Thermochromatium tepidum ATCC 43061: one gene and its partner. Each later gene encodes a partner of the first gene's protein in a complex. Links are inferred from orthologs where the notes say so. Each region holds a gene or a part of one and is shown on either strand. Other genes may lie near its edges.

Region 1 (11,066 bases):
CGTCGCCGAGCCTCAACCGCTTCAACCGCATCCGCGCCATCACCCTCGAGGCCAGTCTGGCCCCAGGGCTGGCGCTCGGCGATGCGCTCTCTTACCTGGAATCCAAGGTCCGCGCCCATCTGCCCCAGTACGCCCAGATCGACTACAAGGGTCAGAGTCGTGACTTCCGAAGCAGCGCCGAGGGGGTGCTGTTCGTCTTCGTGCTGGGGCTGATCGTGGTCTATCTGGTGCTGGCCGCGCAGTTCGAGAGCTGGGTCCAGCCGCTGGTCATCATGCTCACGGTGCCCCTGGCCATGGCCGGGGCGCTGCTTGGGTTGTGGCTTACTGGCCAGACGCTCAATCTCTTCAGCCAGATCGGGCTGGTGATGCTGGTGGGTCTGGCGGCCAAGAACGGTATCCTCATCGTCGAGTTCGTCAATCAGCTACGCGATCAGGGGCTGGAGTTTCGCGCGGCCCTGATCGCGGCAAGCGAGACGCGGCTGCGGCCCATCCTCATGACCGGCGTCACCACCGCCGCCGGGGCCATCCCATTGTTGCTCTCCAGTGGCGCCGGTGCCGAGACGCGCACGGTCTTAGGGATCGTCATCCTCGCCGGGGTGCTGGCGGCGACGGTCTTTACCCTGTTCGTGGTGCCTGTAGCCTATGACCGGCTGGCACGCCATAGCGGATCGCCTGGGACAGTCCGGCGACAGTTGGAGCGGGAACTGGCCGAGCACCGGATCGAATTCGATTAAATAATTGATTTTTATGTTTTTATATAAAGCCACTCCTGTACAACCAAGATTATCCATGACTGAGCTCCCGCTTTGCTGAGATCTACCTTGACAGGGGCAGGGCTTTGAAATTGCTCTATTGTTCACGCCTTCCCGGAAGACCGCTCGAAGCGTGTTTTAGCCTTTTGGCCCGATGGTCTTTATGGGCCACCTTAATAAAACTTGGAGATCAACCCATGAGCATTCGACGCACCCAGCCACTATTGCTCGTCGCTGCCCTCTGTCTGACCGGCTCCATCCAGGCCGACGAGGTAAGTGATCAGATCGAAGCCGCCCGCAAGGCCTATGAGTCCGGCGAGCTGAGAAGCGCCATCGAGACGCTCAATTTCGCGGTCAATAAGATCCAGGAACAGATGACGGCCAATTTGGTCAAGCTCCTGCCAGAACCGCTCCCCGGCTGGACGGCAGATGAGCCCAGGTCGCAGGCTGGCGGCATCGCGGCCGTGATTACGGGCACCACACTGACCCGGAGCTACCGGCGCGAGGATGGCGCCGAGATCACGCTCAGACTGATGGCCGACTCGCCATTGATGCCGATGCTGACCATGGCCATGTCCATGCCGTTCGTGATGCAGAACAACCCCGACATGAAGACCTATTCGTTCAAGGGCTATCGCGGGATGCTGGAGCACGCCGCCAACACCCAGGACTATGAGATCACCCTCATGGTCGGTAACCGACTGGTGATCCAGGGTAAGGGCAGCCACCTGGCCGACAGCAAGCCGATCGAGGCCTATTTCGAGCGGCTCGATCTGGAGGCGCTCCAGACTGCCCTCACCCACTGAGGCCGCCTCAATGGGGCAGGTTCAGAGCGGTCGAGACGCCCAGTCCTTCCAACAACCCGACGCCGACCAACACGCCGAACCGCTTGGCGATCGATTCGAGCAGGTCGCGCTTCTTGGTGTATTCGACGATCTTCTCGGCCTTGATCAGTTCGCGCGCCACCTGGCTGGAGCTGCCCAGACCATCGGCCAGCCCCAGCTCGACCGCCTCCTCGCCGCTCCAGAACAATCCGCTGAAGAGCTCGTCCCCACCCTTGAGTTTGTCGCCGCGGCCCTGTTTCACGGCGGCGATGAACTGGCGGTGCAGCCGGTCGAGCACGCCCTGGATGAAGTTGCGCTGGGCCGGCTCGAGCGGTGAAAAGGGATCAAGGATGCCCTTATTGACCCCGGCCGTCAGCAGACGCCGCTCGATCCCGAGCTCCTCCATCGCCTTCTGGAAACCGAAGCTGTCGATCCGCACCCCGATCGATCCGACAAGACTCGCCTTGTCGACATAGATGGCATCGGCCCCAGCGGCGACGTAATAGCCACCTGAGGCACAGAGATCGACGGCCACGGCATAGACCGGCATGTCCTTGCCGGGATGGTCCTTCCGGTATTTTTCCTTCAGACGCCGGATCTCGTCGTTGATGTAGCCGGCCTGGACCGGGCTACCGCCCGGGCTGTTGATGCGCAGGATGATGCCCTTGACATGCTTGGACTCGAAGGCGGCGCGCAAGGCAGTGATGACGCGATCGGCGCTGGCGTCTGAATCGGCGGCAATGATGCCATTGATCTCGATCAGTGCCGTGTGATCCTCCCCGACCTTGACCGCCTCGGACAGCCCCTGACTGTTGACCGCGACCAGCACGCCGAACAGATAGACCAGGATCAGCAGCTTAAACAGGGTCGACCAGCGTCGCCGCTTGCGCTGGTCATCCAGATACTCGGCCACGAGCCGGTTGATCAGGACGCGCTCCCAGTCCGGTCGCTCGGGTGCCGGCATGGGTTCGCGGTGTTGCTTCCAAAATTTCCAGCTCATGACGATCCTCGGGGTACAGTGGAGACAGCGGAAGTCAGTCGGCCCGCCTGGCGCTCAGCCAGTCGCGGATCGCCCAGAGTGAATCGAGACAGGCGAGCGGACCGCAAGCCATCAGCCGCCCTGGATCATGGACGCCATAACAGACCGCCAGCGAGCGTGCCCCGGCATTGTTGGCCATCTGTAGGTCGTATTCGGTATCACCGATCATGAGCGTCTTTTCAGCACTGACCCCGAGCTCGGCCATGAGCTCCAGCAACATCTGGGGATGCGGCTTGGAGAAGGTCTCGTCCGCCGTGCGTGTGGCATGGAAGACAGCCTCCAGACCAGTCTCGGCGAGTGACTTGTTCAGACCCGCGCGGCTCTTGCCCGTGGCCACCGCCAGTCGATAGCCCTGTTCGGCCATCCAGGCGAGCGTCTCGCGCGCGCCCGGGAAGAGCTCCGAGGGATGCTGGTCGTCGCCCAGGAAGTGAAGACGGTATTGCAACGCCACCTGGGCGCGCAATCCCGCATCCCCTGCGGGAAGCAGACGCGCCATCGCCTCGTCCAGCCCAAGTCCGATGACGTCGCGCGCGGTCTCGGTCATGGGTTCGGGCAGTCCCAGATCCCGGAAGGCCGCCTGGATACAGGTGACGATCCGCGCCTCGGAATCCATCAGGGTTCCATCCCAGTCGAAAACGATCAGTTCAAAGTCCAAGTCTCAGCTCTCCAGGACACCGAGCACCTGTTGCAATTCAGCCGGCAGTGGGCACTCCAGACGCAGCGGACGAACCCTATACTCGAGCTTGAAACTCAGCGCCGAGGCATGGAGGAACAACCGGTTTAGTCCATAGCCCTTGAGCCAGTGGTTGGCCGCCGGGTCGCCATATTTGTCGTCGCCGGCCAGCGGTGTGCCGAGATGGGCGGCATGGACACGGATCTGATGGGTACGCCCAGTGAGAAGCCCCGCCTCGACCAGGGTCAGGATCCGTCCGTCGAACGCAAAGCGCTTGAGACGCCGAAAGCGGGTGCGCGCCTCCTTGCCCTCGCGCAGGTCGACCCGCACCAGACGCTCGCCGCTGCTCAGCACGTTCTTCTTGAGCGGCGCCTCGACCAACAACTCCGCGCGCGGCAGCTCGCCCAGGATCAGGGCCAGGTAACGCTTGTCCATGCGACCCTCGCGGATCAGGGCATGGAGCTCGCGCAGCGCACTCCGCCGTTTGCAGACGACCAGACAGCCCGAGGTGTCGCGGTCGAGCCGATGCACCAGCTCGAGCTCCCGTCCGGGACGCAGCTGACGCAGCGATTCGATCAGACCATAGCTCAGACCGCTGCCACCATGCACCGCCAGCCCCGAGGGCTTGTCGATCACCAGCAGACGCTCGTCTTCATGGATGATCGCCGCCTCCAGCCGCGCCAACTGAGACGCGGTCAATCGCGCGGGCAATGCAGACTCACCGAGCCGGATCGGCGGGATGCGCACCACATCCCCGGCGTTCAAGCGATACTCGGCCTTGATCCGCCCCTTGTTGACACGCACCTCGCCGCGCCTGAGCAGGCGATAGAGATGACTGCGCGGCACACCCTTGAGGACGCGCAACAGAAAATTGTCGATCCGCTGACCCTCGGACTGGTCATCGATCCGGAGATATTGTGGCGCTTTCGCCGCATCCCCACCTTGAAGGGACGAGAGCGGATGATCGGCGATGCCTGAGTTCATCGTGGAGGCTGAAATTTTCAATCTGGGTTTGAACCTGAACGTTTGGCTCAATTGCTGCTAAATAGGGTTCACTGCTACCATTGACGCCTTGCGCTGGCCAAGTGAAACACGGAATTTTTCCGGAGCGGCAAGTGCATCCAGGGGGTTTGCGCCCAACGCCCATTACAAGGGCGCCAGTCCGACCCACGGACCCAAGACCGGTATCCGACACCCGACCAGGCCACCTCGGGGCCGCCGTGCATGAAGCCTGCTTGGCAACGTCGAGCAAGGTCGAATTCTACACCCAGCGCCCTTCCCGAGTCGCCCGATGAGGACGCCAGCCGTGCCGGTGTCACCTCCGCCGCTCCGAAGCAGGTGGTCTATCGATCTAGACCGCCCGAATAGACGTGGGGCCTCAAGTGGCCCTGCATAACGATGGTTCATAAGCGCGTGCCCGTTCCAGCCCGACACGAGGTCGTCGACTGAACGGACTGTGCCGACGCCGTGCTCGCACCACTCGAGCGTCAAATGGCGACGCGCCGATCCGCCCGCTTGGGTTTGCAATCAAAACCCTGGGGCGCGGCGCCCAACCACGGGTCACGCGCACTGGTGCGCAGGATAGGAACAACATGAAACGCATGCTCATCAACGCAACTCAGCCGGAAGAGTTGCGCGTGGCCACTGTCGACGGGCAGTTGCTCTATAACCTCGATATCGAATCGCCAGGACGCGAACAGAAAAAGGCCAATATCTACAAAGGTATCATCACCCGTGTCGAACCTAGCCTAGAGGCCGCCTTCGTCGACTATGGCGCCGAGCGCCACGGCTTCTTGCCCCTCAAAGAGATCGCGCGCTCTTATTTCGAGCCAAACAGCATCAAGCCCGGCGCGCGCGTCAACATCAAGGAATCGATCAAGGAGGGCCGCGAGGTCATGGTCCAGATCGACAAGGAGGAGCGCGGCAACAAGGGTGCGGCGCTGACCACCTTCATCTCGCTCGCCGGGCGCTATCTGGTGCTGATGCCCAACAACCCGCGCGCCGGCGGCGTATCGCGACGCATCGAGGGTCAGGAGCGCACCGAGCTGCGGGATGCCATGAGCCAGCTTAAGATCCCGGAGGACATGGGGCTGATCGTGCGCACCGCCGGGGTCGGCAAGAGCGTCGAGGAGCTGCAATGGGATCTCGACTATCTGCTTCAACTCTGGCAGGCCATCGTCCACTCCAGCGAGAGCCGCAAGGCGCCGTTCCTCATCTATCAGGAGAGCGACGTCATCATCCGCTCGATCCGCGACTATCTGCGTGCCGACATCGGCGAGATCGTGATCGACGACCGCGCCGTCTATGAGCGCGCCGAGAACTTCATCCGGCAGGTGATGCCGCAGAACCTCAAAAAACTGCGGCTCTATCAGGATGAGGTACCGCTCTTTACGCGCTACCAGATCGAGAGCCAGATCGAGTCGGCCTTCCAGCGCGAGGTACGCCTGCCCTCAGGTGGATCGATCGTCATCGACCACACCGAGGCCCTGACCGCGATCGACATCAACTCGGCGCGTGCCACCAAGGGCGCCGATATCGAGGAGACCGCGCTCAACACCAATCTCGAGGCCGCCGACGAGATCGCGCGCCAGCTGCGTCTGCGCGACCTCGGCGGGCTGTTCGTCATCGACTTCATCGATATGGGGCCGCCAAAGAACCAGCGCGCAGTCGAGGAGCGGTTACGCGAGGCGCTCAAGCAGGACCGCGCCCGGGTACAGATGGCACGCATCTCGCGCTTCGGTCTGCTGGAGATGTCGCGCCAGCGCCTGCGCCCCTCGCTCGGCGAGTCGAGCCAGCAGGTCTGCCCGCGCTGTAAGGGCCAGGGGACCATTCGCAGTGTCGAATCGCTTGCGCTCTCGATCCTGCGCCTCCTCGAGGAGGAGGCCATGAAAGACAGCACCGAGCGGCTCCAGGCCCAGCTCCCGGTGAGCGTCGCGACCTTCCTGCTCAACGAGAAGCGGCGCGCCATCCTCGACATCGAGCAGCGCCATGAGGTCGAGATCCTGCTCATCCCCAACGAGCACCTCCAGACCCCCGACTACAAGATCGAGCGCATCCGCACCCAGGACCTCGCCAAGGGACTCCCCGAGGAACAGCCGAGCTACGCGATGAAGACGGCCCCCGAGCCGAGCGCATCCGTGCCGCCCTATGCCAAGCTCGGCGGCCAGCCCGCGCGCAGCGAGGAGCCGGCAGTCAAGCTGATCGCCCCGAGCACGCCCGCGCCGCGGCAGACCGAGCGTCCATACCCGAGTCCACCGACCGAGGTCAGTCGCAAAGAGACCGAGCGCACCGAATCCGAGAGCCTGCTCAAGCGGATCTGGACCGGGCTCTTTGTCTCGCGCACCAACGAGACGGGTCACACCCAGCCTCAGCCCGCCGACAAGCGCGCCGAGGCCGATGGGCGATCCAGCACCGCCCCCCAGCCGCCGGCGGTATCCAGGCTGGACGAGCGTGCGATAAGCGCTAGCGGCGTCCTCGGCGAGGATTCGGAGAGCACCCGCAACGAGCCGCGACGCAACCCATCACAGTCGATGGAGGATCCGCTCCAGCCGCGAGGGGATGCAGACAACGAGGGCGGCGACGCCGCGGGTGCGCGCGAAGACCGGCGCCGTAATGGCACGCGTGGACGTGGGCGACGCAGCTTCACTCCAAACACCAGCGGAACGCGCCCCGATGAGTCGCGCGGCGCCAATGGCAATACTCCAGCGCGCCCGTTACGTCAGGAGCGGACCCTCGAGTCGAGCGATATGTCGGGTGATCTGGCCGCGATAACCAAACCACCTGAGACGCGGCCCGCCGTGCCTGAGTCGAGTGACGCGGGCGAGCACTGGCCCATCGACCCGACCGAGACCGATACGGAGAGGGCTCAATCCAGCACTGAGACCGAGACAGCCGCGCCCAGCGCCGAGCGTCCACGTTCATCGCGTCGGCGTCGCGGCGGACGCAACCGGCGCCGCCCCGCGACGCTGCGCGCAAACGACAAGGCGCAGGAAGGCAATGCGGCGAGCGCCGAGCACTCGACCAGCGGTGAGATGACGCAACCGTATATCGAGCCCCAGGAGGCACCAGGGGAGGCGTCCAGCCACTGCCCAGACGCCGATTCGGCCAACCCACCCGAGGCCAAGCGTACAGAAGCGACGACACCTGCCGCGCCATCCCAATTCCAGACGCCGGTCGAACGTCCCTTGCTTGCAGCGCCGCCCGTGAACGCGATCGCCCCCGAAGCGACCACGCCACCACAGCGCGCAGACGGCATGTCCATCGAGGTCGCGGCGGAGCGCCGTGCCGAGTCGGACCCGATGGACCAGGACACCTGAGACGATTCGGCGTCTCACCAAGACCCGCGCTGCCATCCGATCGCCCCAGCGGATCCAATGACGCCTTGACCTTGGATTCGCAACGCGATTGGATGGCGTGCTTCGTGCAAAACACGAGGAGCCGTCGATGTTGTCACTCCTGCTCGCCACTCTGAAACGCTTCGCCGCGATCGCCTGGCGGGCCTATGTCCCCGCGCCCGGCCAGCCCCATCCGAGTCGCAAGCGCCGGCTGGTCATGACGCTGTTCCTGCCGCTGTTTGCCCTGGTCCAGGGGCTGCACTGGCTGGGTCTGCTGCTCGACGAGCTCCTCTTTCCCGGCTACCGCCGCGTCCAGATCCGCGAACCACTGTTCGTGCTCGGGGTCCCGCGCAGTGGGACCACCTATCTGCATCAGGTACTGGCCCAGGACGCGCGCTACACCACCTTCCACGCCTGGGAGTGTCTGTTCGCCCTCTCGATCAGCGCGCGCTATGTCTGGTTGGGGCTGGCGCGCCTCGACGCCCTGCTCGGACGCCCGGGTGCGCGTCTGATCGGCTGGCTGGAGCGACACGCCTTCAGCGGCCTGGATGCGGTCCATCCGATGCGGCTCGATACGCCAGAAGAGGACTATTTCGCCCTGATGCCGGCGCTGGCCTGCTTCATCCTGGTCCTGCCGCTGGCGCACGCCGAGTCCATCTGGCACCTGGGCACCTTCGACCGCGACCTGCCAGAGCCTGAGCGTCGTCGGCTGCTGGCCTTCTATCGTGGCTGTCTGCAACGCCATCTCTATGTCCATGGCCCCGACAAACGGCTGCTGTCGAAGAACGCCGCCTTTGCACCCCTGGCCGGGAGTCTGGTCGCCGAATTCCCCGATGCCCGCTTCATCCTCTGTCTGCGCGAACCCGAGCGCACCCTGCCTTCGCAGCTAAGTTCGATCCAGTCCGGGTTGGCCCTGTTTGACAGTCTCTCGGTGGCCCCGGATCTGCCCGAGCGTCTGAGCGCCCAACTCGGGTTTTACTACCGGCATCTGGAGCAGGTCTTCGCTGCCCTGCCCGAGTCGCGCTGCGCCTGGGTGACGATGCAGACGCTCAATAGCGACCTGGGCACCACCCTGGAGCGCGTCCATGCCCAGTTGGGTCTGGAGCTGAGCGACGACTTCCGTCGCATCCTGAGGCTCGAGACCGAACGTTCCAGGCGTTATCGCAGCGGCCACGACTACCGGCCCGAGCACTTCGGGCCAAACATCCAACACATCGTCGCCGAACTCGGCGCACTCTATGTCCGTCTTGCCGCACGGGCCATCCAAGCCCCGGAACCCAGCCTGGAACCCGACGCCACATGCTGACCGGATCCGAACCCGACACGACGCCCGTGGATGAGGCCTCGGCCGTGGGTCTGCGGGTCGCCATCCTGTCCGACGCGGCACCCGAGCGCAATGGCGTTGGGGCCTACTACCGCGATCTGGCCGACCATCTGCGCGCGGCCGGGGCCCGGGTGGCCCTGATTGCACCGCGTCATCACAATGGGCGCTGGCATGGTGGTCTATCGTTGCCACTACCGGGCGATCCGACCCAGCGCATCCTGGTGCCATCGCGGGCCTTCATCCGCCGGCGACTGGAACGGCTTGCCCCCACGGTGATCGTGGTGCCGACGCCCGGCCCCTACGGACTGTTCGGGCTGCATCTGGCGCGCCGGCTTGGGGTCGAGCTCGTGGTGGGCTTCCATACGCACTTCGAGGCGCTGACCGATCTGTTTCCGCACTGGGGGCTGGGCAGGCGCTTGGCCAACGCCTATCTGCGCGCCTGTCATCGACACCTGTTCGAGCACGGGCGGGTGGTGCTGGCCAATTCCGAGTCGATGCTGGAGGTCGCACGCGCGATCGGCGCCCAGCGGCTGGAACTGATGGCCACACCCATCCCCAAACGCTTCCTCGATCGCACGCCGACCCCGCTGCGTCCTAGGGTCGAGCGCGTGCTCTTTGCCGGACGTCTGGCACCAGAAAAGAACCTTGAGGCGATCGTCGCGGCGGCGCGCGCGCTGCCGGACCTGGAATTTCTGATCGCGGGCGATGGCCCGCTCAAGGGCTGGCTCGAGGCGCAGGCCGCTGGGCTCCCGAATCTGCGGCTCATCGGCTGGGTGCGACGGGAACGGATCCTGGATCTGATCGATAGCGTCGAGGCGCTGATCCTGCCGTCTCGGATCGAATCCTTCGGCACCATCGCCCTCGAGGCCATGGCCCGGGCGCGCCCAGTGCTGGTCTCCCCGGCCTGTGGTATCCGGAGCTGGGAGCAGCTCAGTCAGGGGCTGTTCGTGATCGAAGAGGGCGAATCCCTGTCGGCGGCCCTGGAACGACTGTGCGACCTGTCGCCCGAGGTCCGCGAACAACGGGCCCAGCAGGCCCGGGCGGCGGCGGCCGCATTGAACGCGAGCAACCTGCGTCACTGGATCCGCATGCTCGCTCCGGAATCCGAATGATGGATGTGCCTGCGGCGATCCGTACCCTAGTCTCGGTACATGACGTCATGCCCGCCACCCTGACGCGCGTGCAGCCTCTGGTCGAATGGCTCGAGGCTGCGGGCGTGTATCCGATCACGCTGCTGGTGGTCCCGGGTCTGGACTGGAGCGAGGCGCAGCTTGCGGTGCTCAGGGAGTATGCCGCACGGGGGCATCAACTGGCCGGACATGGCTGGATCCATCGCGTCGAGCGCTATGGTGGGATCCGGCACCGGCTCCATGCGTGCTTCGTTTCGCGCAACGTCGCCGAGCACCTGACGCTCGATACGTCTGGGCGACTTGCGCTTATGCGCCGCTGCCATGACTGGTTCGGTGCGCATGGACTGGGCGCACCCCGGCTCTATGTCCCGCCCGCCTGGGCCCTGGGTCGGGTGACACGCGCGGCACTGGTCGAGCTGCCGTTCGAGTATTGTGAGGTCTTCGGCGGTGTGATCGCCACCCGAACGGGGCGCTTTCATCCGCTGCCACTGCTCGGTTATGAGGCCGATGCCGCCTGGCGCATCCCGATCATTCGACTCTGGAATCGCTACAACCGTGCACGCGCCCAGGCGCGCGGTTGGTTGCGCCTGGGTGTGCATCCCTATGATCCGGAACTGGCGCTGGCCGCTGATCTACACGCCGATCTGCGCCGTTTCCGGCACTACGCCGACTATGACGCGCTCGACGCAGAGGATGAGGCCATCAGAGATGGCGATTCTTGACGTCCAGCAGTAGCCCGCGCGCCGCCGCCTCGATCATGTCGAACACCTGCTCGAAACCGCGCTGACCGCCATAGTAGGGGTCTGGTACCTCGCGGATGCCTAGCTCGGGCGCGAAGTCCATGAACAGCCTGAGCCGCTCCTCCAGTCCCTTGGGACAGAGGCGCGCCAGATACTCGTAGTTGTCGCGGTCCATCGCCAACACATAATCGAAGTCTCGAAAGTCGTCCGGCCCCACCAGCCGAGCGCGCAAATCACTGATATCGATGCC
Region 2 (6,382 bases), 120 kb from region 1 along the record:
CTATTGCGTGCGGGTGCGTCTGGGCGAGACCACGGCGACCGGCGATGCTGAGGGCGAGGTGTTGGAGCGGGCGCCGGTCGCGGGCGTGACCGAGGAACTTTTGCAGACGGTCCTGCGCCGTTTTCTTGGCCCCATCGATCAGCGTCCACCCATGTATTCGGCGGTCAAGCACCAGGGGCGGCGGCTCTATGATCTGGCGCGCCAGGGTCTGGAGGTCGAGCGTCAACCGCGTCGTGTCGAGATCCATGCGCTTGACCTGCGCTCGATGGCGTTGCCCGAGATCGAGCTTGAGGTGCATTGTTCCAAGGGGACCTATGTCCGTGCCCTGGCCGAGGACATCGGACGCGCGCTCGGGTGCGGTGCCCATGTAAGCGCCCTGCGCCGGACCGGCGTTGGTCCCTATGTCGAGCCAGAGGTGAGCTTCGTCACCGGTGAACGGATCGCCACACTGGCCGAGGCCGAGGATTTCGCCGCGCTCGACGCCTTGCTGCTACCGCTCGATAGTGCGCTCGGGCATTGTCCGGCGCTGAAGCTCTCGGCTGGTGCCGCCTTCTATCTCAGGCAGGGGCAGGCCGTGCTGGTTCCCCAGGCGCCGACCGCGGGATTGGTCCGGCTCTACGACCCTTCAGCGCGTTTCCTGGGGGTCGGCGAGATCCTCGAAGACGGCAAGGTCCAGCCCAAGCGAGTGATTTGATTAAAACTCCATGTCCGGCCTGATGGAGGCATCCCTGAGGTCATTGTCGGGGATGGTCGCGTCGGGTGGTCCCGTCCGACATTGGGTCGTTTTTCGTATTCCAACCATTTCTGAGGAGAGTTTCAATGACAATGACCGCCGCCGACAAGAAAAAGATTGTCGATGAATACGCGCGCGGCGAGCGCGACACCGGTTCGCCCGAGGTGCAGGTTGCACTGCTGACCGCGCGCATCCAGCAGCTGACCGAGCATTTTAAGGTGCACACCCATGATCATCACTCGCGCCGTGGCCTGGTGCGCATGGTCAACGCACGGCGTAAACTGCTCGACTATCTCAAGCGCAAGGACCTGGATCGCTATCGTGACCTGATCGCGCGCCTAGGTCTGCGTCGTTAATCTCTGCCTTGCTGATCTCTGCATCACGGCCCCGGTGAACGGGTGGTCGGGCGCCGGTCGTTCGTTCGTCCGCTTCCGGTGCCTCAAGCAAGACGTGCCGGGGGCCGACAACACCACGCGCCGCCGGCTCCATATCGCACCGGCCCGAGCCGAGGGTTTGGAGTGTCCGGGGTTGCGCTGGCGGCCCAAACACCCCAAGCCAAACATCCAGAGGATTTATCCGTGATTCCCACCCCTATCGTTAAAGAGTTCCAATTCGGCAAACAGACCGTCAGGCTGGAAACCGGCGAGGTCGCGCGCCAGGCCGATGGTGCCGTCATGGTCAACATGGACGACACCGTGGTCCTCGTGACGGTCGTGGTCGACAAGCGTCCGGGCGCGGAGCGCGACTTCCTGCCCCTGACGGTCGAGTATCAGGAAAAGACCTATGCCGCCGGGCGCATCCCCGGCGGCTTTTTCCGGCGCGAGGGCCGTCCGAGCGAGGGTGAGATCCTGACCGCGCGTCTGATCGACCGTCCGATCCGCCCATTGTTCGCCGAGGGTTTCTGCAACGAGGTGCAGATCATCGCGACCGTCAAGTCGCTGAACCCGGCGGTCAATCCCGAGGTACCGGCCATGCTTGGTGCCTCAGCGGCGCTGATGCTCTCCGGCGTACCCTTCAAGGGTCCGATCGGCGCCGCGCGCGTCGGTTACAAGAACGGTGAATATATCCTCAACCCATCCGTGATCGGACTCGGACCGGACTCGGACCTGGATCTAGTGGTGGCCGGGACGGATAAAGCCGTGCTCATGGTCGAGTCCGAGGCACGCGGGCTGTCTGAGGAGGTCATGCTTGGCGCGGTGCTGTTCGGGCATGAGCAGATGCAGGTCGCGATCCAGGCCATCCGCGAGCTGGCCGCCGAGGCTGGCAAGCCACCAATGGACTGGACGCCGCACGTCATCGATCTGGCGCTGACCGAGCAGGTTCGCGCGGTCGGCGGCGAGTCGATCGCCGCTGCCTATCGCATCAAGGAAAAGCAGGCGCGTTATGCCGCCCTCGACAGTGCACGCGCCGCCATTGTCGAGCAACTATGCAGCGGCGAGGCCCCGGCCTGGACCGAGGCCCAGGTCAGGGCCGCCATCGAGGCGCTGGAGTCGAGCACGGTGCGCGAGTCGATCCTGGCCGGCAACCCGCGCATCGATGGACGCGACACCAAGACCGTGCGTCCGATCAGCATCCGGACCGGTGTCCTACCACGCACCCATGGCTCGGCATTGTTCACGCGCGGCGAGACCCAGGCGATGGTCATCACCACCCTCGGCACCGAGCGCGATTCGCAGATCATCGATGCACTGGAGGGCGAGCGGCGCGAGCACTTCATGCTGCACTACAACTTCCCGCCTTTCTGTGTCGGCGAGATCGGGCGGGTCGGCAGTCCCAAGCGCCGTGAGATCGGTCATGGGCGTCTGGCCAAGCGCGGGGTGCTGGCGGTGATGCCGAGCATCGAGGAGTTCCCCTATTCGGTGCGCGTGGTCTCGGAGATCACCGAGTCCAATGGGTCCAGCTCGATGGCCAGCGTCTGCGGAACCAGTCTGGCCCTGATGGATGCTGGTGTGCCGATCAAGGCACCGGTTGCGGGTGTGGCTATGGGTCTGATCAAGGAAGGCGAGCGCTTTGCCGTCCTCACCGACATCATGGGCGACGAAGACCACCTGGGCGACATGGACTTCAAGGTTGCGGGGACGGCTGAGGGCATCAATGCGCTCCAGATGGACATCAAGATCGAGGGGATCACCAAGGAGATCATGGAGATCGCGCTCGCACAGGCGAAGGAGGCACGCCTGCATATCCTCGCCGAGATGAACAAGGTGATGCCCTCCCACCGGCCCGAGATGTCCGAACATGCCCCGCGCATCATCGAGTTCAAGATCCATCCCGAGAAGATCCGTGACGTCATCGGCAAGGGCGGGTCGGTCATCCGGGCCATCACCGAGGAGACGGGCGCCACCATCGACATCAATGACGATGGCGTGGTCAAGATCTTTTCCGTGGTCAAGTCCGCCGGCGAGGAGGCCAAGCGTCGCATCCAGCTCATCACTGCAGATGTCGAGGTGGGCAAGGTCTACGAGGGCCGGGTCGCGCGTTTGATGGATTTCGGCGCCTTCGTCACCATCCTGCCCGGACGTGATGGCCTGGTTCACATCTCGCAGATCTGCGAGGAGCGGGTGCAGTCCGTCAGCGACAAGCTCAAGGAAGGCGACCTGGTGCGCGTCAAGGTGCTGGAGGTCGACAAGCAGGGCCGCATCCGGCTGAGTATGAAGGCGGTCGAGCCGGGCGAATAAGGGGTGGCCTCAGTTCGCCGAATCGAGTGACCCAAACCGCGTATCGGTCCTCATGCGCGGTTTAATTAATGCTCGACCTTGGATGTGCGCGTCAATTCAGCAAAGCGCACGCCGCGGAGTCCGCCGATCTCCAGACTGAGCCGTTCGATCTCAGCCGGCATCCCGCGGAGGATGATGGTCTCTAGACAGTTGTGATGATCCAGATGGACATGGGTCGTGGCGATCACATGGACGTACTGATGGTGCTGGATGTCTAGGATCTGCCGGGTCAGCTCTCGTTGATGGTGGTCGTAGACGATGGTCAGCACCCCAGCGACCTCGGCGTCACCGCGCTCCCAGGTCTCCTCGACGATCCGTTCCCGGATCAGATCGCGCACCAACTCGGAGCGCGAGGCATAGCCCCTATTGACTACACGCTGATCGAGCTCGTCGAGCAGCGTCTTGGGGAGCGAGACGGTGAAGCGGATGGTCGAATCGGGACTTGTCATCAGGGGATCCAGTGCGTTTAGCCGGGCGAAGGATAGCAATCCGGACAACGCACTGAAACCCTGGGATACGTGAACGAACCGATCGTGTCAGCCGTTCAAAGGTTCCACTGCCTGACTAGGCTCCGTCGGCTGGGTTCTGACCTCGGTGGTTGGCGTGCGCGCCTGGCCTGTCATCGAGTGGTCGTCGGGCGACGTCAGAATTGCGGTCTGTACACCACCGACCAGGACGGCAATCAGGGCGAAGACTCCAAGAATGTCCATGATACGACTCCTGAAAGGCTAGCAATTTACTCTATTCTAATAATATAAGAATATTCTAATTTTTCAAGTCCAACACCGGTGTGAATCGTCTGTCGAGCGAGACTTGTCGACATCAAGCGCGCGATAATCGGTCAGCCCAAATCACCTGGAGTCCAGTCGCCAATGTCCACGCCAGATCCAACGCTCATCGGCCGCGTCATCGACATCCAAGCCGGACGCCTGATCGCCACGCTCTTGCCCGTCGAGGATGGCTTCCCCGCGACCAAGACACTGGAAGACGAAACGCTCCCGATCGGCCAGTTGGGCAGTCTAGTGGAGGTCCGGGATCGCGCCGGACACATCCTCGCCGAGATCACCCGCTGCCATGAAGAGGTCGTCGGCACCCGCACCGTCCAGGGCGAGGCCAATACGAGCCCACGCCAGGTCAGGGTGCGCGAGCGGCGGCTAGAGCTGACCGCGCTTGGTGAGATCAACAGCAAGGATCGGCTCGAGCCCGGCGTGAGCCGCTATCCGGTGCTCGGCGCGAGCGTGCACCTGATTCCCACTGCGCGTCTGGCGGTGCTGCTGGCACGTCCGACCCAGGTCGCGCTAGAACTGGGGCGGCTGTCGGTGCGTTCTGCGCTCAAGGCCAGCCTAGAGCCAACGGCCCTGTTCGGGCGCCACCTGGCCATCCTCGGTCAGTCGGGATCGGGTAAATCCTGGACGCTCTCCAGTCTGATGCAGCGCGTGGTCAAGACCATGCCGCATTCGCACCTCATCCTGCTCGACCTGCACGGCGAATACAGCTGGAAGGGTTCCGATGGCGCGACTGAGGGCATCTTTCCGCCCGGCACGGCACGCTATCTCGACGCGCGCGAATTGGAGATCCCCTATTGGCTGCTGACCTATGCGGAACTGGTCGATCTCTTCATCGACCGCTCGGATGCCAATGCCTCGGTCCAGATCGCCTTTCTGCGCGAGACCCTCTATGCCCTGCGCAAGCAGTCCAACCAGCACGCCGGGATCGATCGGCTCTCGGTCGACTCGCCGGTCTACTTTCCGATCGACGAGCTCTATCAGCGCTTCAAGAAGGCCAATGAGGAAAAGCTCGAATTCGGTAAGGTCAAGGGGCCACTGTTCGGGGCCTTCGATGACTTTTTGGTGCGCTTCCTTGCGCTCTACAACGACGGGCGCTACGACTTCTTCATGCACCCGCGCAAGCACCGTAGTTCGGCCAGTCTGGAGGGGTTACTGCGCGACTTCGTCGGGTTGGGCGAGCCCAAGCGTCAGGTGACCGTGATCGATCTCAGCCCCGTGCCTGTCGATCTACGCCCGGTTATCTCGGCGCAGATCGGTCGGCTCGCCTATGAATTCAATTACTGGAATCCGCGTCGGCACGAGTTTCCGCTGGTGTTGGTCTGCGAGGAGGCACATCAATACATCCCGCGCGAGTCCGACACCCGCTTCGTTGGGACCAGACGCGCGATGGAACGGATCGCCAAAGAGGGACGCAAATATGGCGTCACGCTCTGTATCGTCAGCCAGCGTCCGACCGAGCTCTCGGAGACCGTGTTGGCCCAATGCGGCAACTATCTCTGTCTGCGCATCTCCAACGCCGACGACCAAGAATATGTGCGCCGGCTGCTGCCCGAGGGGGCCAAGAATCTGGCCGACCGGCTCGCCTCGCTGCGTCGGGGCGAGGTCTTGGCCGTGGGTGATGCCCTGCAGCTGCCCACGCGCATCCAGGTCGATCCACCCGATCCGCCGCCGGCGAGCGCTGACGCGCCCTTCTCGCAGAGCTGGATGCGGGGTCCAGATGATTTGGACGTCAATGGGATCGTCGACCACTGGTGGCGTCAGGTGCGCTGAGGAGGCATGCAGGGCGACAACGACCGGCGTCTGGTCTGGCCCTGGGTTTGGCTGGGGGCGGCAGCCCTGGGGCTCGGCGCGATCCTCGTCGTCGTTCAGGCCGTTTGGTCGGTGCTGTATCCTTCGGCGTCTTGGGTCGCACCGCTCGATCCGCACTGTGATCTGCGGGCCGGACCCTGTGAGGTCCGTTTTGGCGGTGGTGGTCGGGTCCGCCTTGGGATCGAGCCGCGGACCCTGCCGGTGGCCGCGCCACTGCGGCTTAAGGTCGAACTCTCGGGACTGGAGGCCAAGGCAGTCGAGGTCGATTTCGTCGGTGTTGAGATGTACATGGGCTTCAATCGCGTGACGCTGGAACCGCTCGGTACGGGCCGCTA

What was found.
Region 2: the proteins of rne (region 1) and pnp are in contact, whole or in part, in a cryo-EM structure (PDB 9QH0), measured with the Escherichia coli proteins. The link is inferred for Thermochromatium tepidum ATCC 43061 from one-to-one orthologs.

What each region holds. Positions count from the first base shown.
Region 1 is NZ_CP039268.1:1,066,477-1,077,542, reverse strand. The notes cover bases 4,555-7,804. They hold rne (ribonuclease E), read left to right. Parts: upstream 4,555-4,880; coding sequence 4,881-7,604; downstream 7,605-7,804. Other genes in these bases: E6P07_RS04950 (sulfotransferase), read left to right, coding at 7,732-7,804. In the rest of the region: E6P07_RS04980 (efflux RND transporter permease subunit), read left to right, coding at 1-734; E6P07_RS04975 (hypothetical protein), read left to right, coding at 950-1,558; E6P07_RS04970 (S49 family peptidase), read right to left, coding at 1,566-2,576; E6P07_RS04965 (HAD-IIIA family hydrolase), read right to left, coding at 2,611-3,270; E6P07_RS04960 (RluA family pseudouridine synthase), read right to left, coding at 3,274-4,272; more of E6P07_RS04950, read left to right, coding at 7,805-8,928; E6P07_RS04945 (glycosyltransferase), read left to right, coding at 8,922-10,058; E6P07_RS04940 (DUF2334 domain-containing protein), read left to right, coding at 10,058-10,798; E6P07_RS04935 (low molecular weight protein-tyrosine-phosphatase), read right to left, coding at 10,779-11,066. UniProt on the Escherichia coli protein: Endoribonuclease that plays a central role in RNA processing and decay. Required for the maturation of 5S and 16S rRNAs and the majority of tRNAs. Also involved in the degradation of most mRNAs.
Region 2 is NZ_CP039268.1:943,997-950,378, forward strand. What follows is about bases 909-3,862. They hold pnp (polyribonucleotide nucleotidyltransferase), read left to right. Parts: upstream 909-1,314; coding sequence 1,315-3,411; downstream 3,412-3,862. Other genes in these bases: rpsO (30S ribosomal protein S15), read left to right, coding at 909-1,089; nikR (nickel-responsive transcriptional regulator NikR), read right to left, coding at 3,477-3,862. Also shown: tRNA pseudouridine(55) synthase TruB, read left to right, coding at 1-694; more of rpsO, read left to right, coding at 820-908; more of nikR, read right to left, coding at 3,863-3,899; E6P07_RS04405 (hypothetical protein), read right to left, coding at 3,987-4,160; E6P07_RS04410 (ATP-binding protein), read left to right, coding at 4,323-6,008; E6P07_RS04415 (hypothetical protein), read left to right, coding at 6,015-6,382. UniProt on the Escherichia coli protein: Involved in mRNA degradation. Catalyzes the phosphorolysis of single-stranded polyribonucleotides processively in the 3'- to 5'-direction. Also involved, along with RNase II, in tRNA processing.